DNA from 2 places in the Paenibacillus sp. 01L418 genome. Region 2 is predicted to be linked to the other one. Evidence: riboswitches for the same ligand, from Rfam matches in the RefSeq annotation. Region 2 holds a riboswitch; the other holds the start of a gene.
What was found. Region 2 has a riboswitch for thiamine pyrophosphate ahead of AC1DSE_RS20830 (ABC transporter substrate-binding protein). Riboswitches for the same ligand answer to the same signal wherever they lie in the genome.

Region 1 (2,475 bases), on a different contig from region 2:
CTTCACAATATTCCTCCGAAGGAGCCGCCAAACGGGAGAGTTTAAGGCAAAAGAGAGGATTGCATGGTAAAAAAGTGGTGCTTTTTATGGGGAGGCTTATTCCGCTTAAGGGCGTTCATCATCTTCTCAATATCGTGCCGCAGCTTGCCAAAAGCCACCCAGAGCTCGTCGTTATCATCGTAGGGAGCCCATTTTATGGCTCGCATCGCAAAACGGCTTATGCGCGCAAGCTTGAACAGCTTGGACGCAAATGTCCGGGTCATGTTCGTTTTGTGCCCTACGTGCCGCATTCGGAAGTGCCCAGCTGGATGCTCGTTGCTGATGTAGCGGTCGTGCCATCTGGACAGAGGGAGGCATTTGGGCTCGTTAATGTCGAGGCGATGTCCTGCGGCGTTCCGGTAGTCGCAACACGTGCAGGCGGAATGAAAGAAATTATCCGCAATGGTGAAACGGGCTATTTGGTCAATCAGCTTCATATCGAGCGAGAGCTGCGAGAAAAGCTGCATCTGCTGCTTCGCGATAAACAGCTCAGGCAGAAGCTGGGGCGCCGCAGCCGCGAGCGTGTGGAGCAGACATTTACATGGCGCCACACCGCTGATCGATGGGTAAGGCTGCTGAAGGAAAGCGGACTGTAGCAGGCTGTGTTTTTCCGCGGTTTGGAAAATAGAGGGTTGACACCCTTCTTTACTAAACGGTATAGTCAAACAAGGAAATCCACTAGGGGCGCCGTAATGGCTGAGATAAAGCGAATCGCTTTGGTCCCTTTGAACCTGATCTGGGTTATGCCAGCGTAGGAAAGTGGGATTGTGCGTTTATGCTTTGCGCGTGAAAGCTCTGCCGGAATCTGCTGAAGCCTCAGCTTATGCGGCATGACTTTATCTGCTTAGGGGGAACCCTTGCAAGATAACACTCGCATGACGACACTCTTCGACCGCTCCTTTGCTGGAGCGGTTTTTTTGTTTGGCGCCAGTGAATCGATAAAGCTTTGTGGCCGCCATGCACGCTCCAGCAATTGCAGCTCTTGTAGCAGCCTAGCTACTTGTATAGCAGCGGTGTTTTAAACTTTCTCATATGCTTGCGTATGCCTCCAGGAGGAATTCTATTATTCCATTAGGAGGTTTTTGTTATGTCTATTTTTTCTACTCCGCTTCCGGGCAGCCGCAAGGTGTACGTCGAGGGCTCAAAGGGAAACATCCGTGTTCCGATGAGAGAAATTGCACTTGAAGCTAGTACTGGCAGAAATGGTGAAGAGCTGCCGAATGAACCTGTACGAGTCTATGATGCAAGTGGTCCTTATACCGATGAAACGTATGAGGCAGATGTTCGGCGTGGTTTGCCCGGTATTCGCAGCGAATGGATCTTGCAGCGTGGTGATGTAGAGCCCTATGAGGGCAGGGAAATCAAACCGGAGGATAATGGATTTATTTCGGCTGAAAAAGCAGAGCAGCGAGGCGCGGAACGATTCCCAGGGTTAACGAGGAAACCGCTTCGTGCCAAAACAGGGCAAAATGTTACGCAGCTTCATTACGCCCGCAAAGGGATCATTACATCTGAGATGGAATACATCGCTATTCGCGAAGGGATGAGTGCAGAATTTGTACGTAGCGAGATTGCAGCCGGCCGTGCCATTATTCCGACTAACATCAACCATCCTGAAAGTGAGCCGATGATTATTGGGCGGCAGTTTCACGTTAAAATCAATGCTAATATCGGCAACTCTGCTGTAGCTTCTTCGATTGAAGAGGAAGTGGAGAAGATGACTTGGGCGACGCGCTGGGGAGCCGATACGATTATGGATTTGTCCACGGGGAAAAACATCCATACGACGCGGGAGTGGATCGTGCGGAATTCACCAGTTCCAGTTGGCACAGTGCCCATTTATCAGGCGCTGGAGAAAGTGAACGGCAAAGCAGAAGACCTTTGCTGGGAAGTATTCCGCGATACGCTTATTGAACAAGCCGAGCAGGGCGTCGACTATTTTACGATTCATGCAGGTGTGCTGCTCCGCTACATACCACTTACGGCAAAGCGCGTTACGGGCATTGTCTCGCGAGGCGGATCAATTATGGCAGCATGGTGCCTGGCACACCATAAGGAGAATTTCCTATATACGCATTTTGAAGACATTTGTGAAATTATGAAAGCATACGACGTATCATTCTCGCTCGGTGACGGCCTGAGACCCGGTTCTATAGCAGATGCCAATGACGCTGCTCAGTTTGCTGAGCTGGATACATTGGGTGAGCTAACGAAGATCGCATGGAAACATGATGTACAAGTGATGATTGAAGGCCCTGGCCATGTGCCTATGCATTTGATCAAAGAAAATATGGATCGTCAGCTAGAGGTGTGCGATGAAGCGCCTTTCTATACATTAGGACCGCTAACGACCGATATCGCGCCAGGCTATGATCATATTACTTCGGCAATTGGTGCTGCAATGATTGGATGGTTCGGCACGGCAATGCTTTGTTA
Region 2 (2,475 bases):
GCTCAGCTCACCCTCCATCGTCGTTTCAAGCGGTGCTACACGATAAGGAACACCTGCCGCTTTAATGATTTCAATTGCACGATCCACGTAAGGAATAACACTTTCGCCGCCTGGCGTTGTCGGTAATATTTGAATACTTACTAATGCGTTTGCCATTTGATTTCCTTCTTTCTCATCGTTGTAAGTGAGAGCGGGCTTTCCCGCCCTCCGTATGTTCGAATAGCTTATTGTGGTAAAAATTCGTTCGTAAATGCATTCTCCGCTTCAAGCTCCTTCTCCAGCAGCTTGTGCTCAAACATCCATGCCGCATAGTTTTCCCATACGCTTAGCTTCTGTTCGCCCCAGCGCGGTGCGTCATCCTGATATTTCGAGCTTAACCATTTTTGGCTGGCGCGCACAAGCTCCGCATTCAAATCCGGCTCTGCTTTTATTAAAATTTCTGCTGCATCCTCCGCATTGCTGATCGCGTATTGGTAGCCTTTAGATACGGCAGCTGTAAACGCTTTGACTGTTTCCGGTTTATTCATAATCAAATCTTCGTTCGTCACGATTACCGGCGTATAATAATCCAGTTTGTCGCTGTAGTCTGTTAAATAAACCATATTGATCTTCTCGCCGCGCAGCTCTGCTTCCACGCCAGTCCATGCATAGTAAATCCATGCAAAGTCAATATCGCGTTTCACCGCCGTAAAGAAGTCGCTGTCGCCGATGCTCATGATGTTTACTTTGCTCACATCTGCGCCCTTCTCCTGCATAATCGATTGAATGACCGCCTCCTCAACAGGAGCGCCCCAGCCGCCATACGTTTTGCCTTCAAATTTCTCAGGTGAATCGATTCCCTTTGCAAGCGGTGAAGCAAAACCTGAGGTATTGTGCTGAATGACAGCGGCGATCGATACGAGCGGCACGCCTGCAATTCTCGCCATCGTGACAGACTCCTGATAACTTACGCCAAACTGCACATTGCCCGAAGCGACCATTTGATCGGCACCGCTTTGTCCTGGTTGAATAATTTCAACGTCCAGTCCTTGCTCCTTAAAAAAACCTTTATCTCTAGCTACATAAAGTCCGGTATGATTCGTATTTGGTGTCCAGTCGAGTACAACCTGCACCTTCTCTAGCGGCTTGTCCGCTGTTCCCTCTTGCTCTTTCGGCTGTTCGCCCTTGTTCCCAGCGCCACCGCCGCAGCCTGCCAGCGCCAATACGAACACAAGCATCGCGGCCACGATTTTCCACGACAAATGCCCTGTTTTTTTCTGATTCATGATGTTGTTCCCCTCTCCATGCTTCGATTCTTATAGGCGACGACTCCTCGTAGTATCCGGTTCCATGGCTGCATCATTCTAATCGCAACAAAAAAAAGCGTCCCCCTAATCCGGAGGACGCCATATCATTGGCTGTGCAGCTGTTTATACAGCAAATGCTTGATCAATTTGATCTCGCCTGCTTGCTAAACAGAGCTTCTGTCCCTACGCTGGCATTATCCAGATCAGGTTTAACGGGTCGGAATTGTATAGATAATCCCCTCTCAGCCGGCCTAACCAGCTCCCCGGAACATATTCGGTTTCGTCAATACCATTCATTGTATAGCAAAACCCGCATTTAATGCTAGTTTTTTTTGAAAATGATTATCATCAAGCCACGATACTCATCCTCTTACTATATACGGCAGCCAGAACGTGCAGCTCCTGCACCAGCTGTCATTGCCCTAAATCAACATGCTCATCCAGCCATTCAACCTTTGCTTCTTCAGCGGCCTTCGAACTTTCTAAGTCTGCCTTTCCTTTGGTCTCTGCTGCTGGAGCAAGGCGTCCATATACGAGCAAATAAGCGGCTGTCAGCTCTTTTGACATCTCTTCAGACGTTAGCTGCTCTAACAGATGGATGTATTCTAGCTGCTCCTGCGGTTTATTATCCGCACGTGTAATCTTCACATAGGTAAAACCGGCCTGCAAATAAAGCTGGCTAACTTGTTCTGCTGAGTACTGTGATGCCGCTTGATGCTGTGCTTGTGCATTAGCAGGATCTAAATATTGCCGAATATTGTTGAAATAATAGCGATTGGCAAAGCACCCGACTAGCCAGCCGCCAGGCTTTAGAAGACGAACTAGATTTTTCATGGCTTGCGGTGTCCCGTATGCATGAGCATCTCCGATTACGATGCCGTCAAGACCTTCAGCAGGCAGCCTCCAATCCTTCGGATCGTTCGAGCGGAATACGGTAATTCCCGAAGCTTCTGCTACTCTAGCCGCCAGCTCATTACGCTCAACTCCGTACCATATTGCGGATGGGAATTGCTTCTTCATATGCAAAATCGTAGCTCCGCACCCGCAGCCTATTTCCATAATCGAGCAATTCTCGCGTCTGTACTCATGCGATTCCCGCTCAATTACGGTGCTAAAATCCATTCTAATATACGTTGCATCACCAGGGTCAAAGCCCCATTTGGACATAAAAACAATGGCATTTTTTCTG

Region 1: another riboswitch for thiamine pyrophosphate. It lies ahead of thiC (phosphomethylpyrimidine synthase ThiC); the one in region 2 lies ahead of AC1DSE_RS20830 (ABC transporter substrate-binding protein).

What each region holds. Positions count from the first base shown of each region.
Region 1 is NZ_JBFTSN010000082.1:10,984-13,458, reverse strand. Features, by position in the region: gene AC1DSE_RS13125 (glycosyltransferase family 4 protein) at 1-635, shown strand, start outside; TPP riboswitch at 710-814, shown strand; gene thiC (phosphomethylpyrimidine synthase ThiC) at 1,127-2,475, shown strand, end outside.
Region 2 is NZ_JBFTSN010000198.1:5,374-7,848, reverse strand. Features, by position in the region: gene AC1DSE_RS20835 (thiamine-binding protein) at 1-156, opposite strand, end outside; gene AC1DSE_RS20830 (ABC transporter substrate-binding protein) at 225-1,265, opposite strand; TPP riboswitch at 1,450-1,562, opposite strand; gene AC1DSE_RS20825 (glycosyltransferase) at 1,701-2,475, opposite strand, start outside.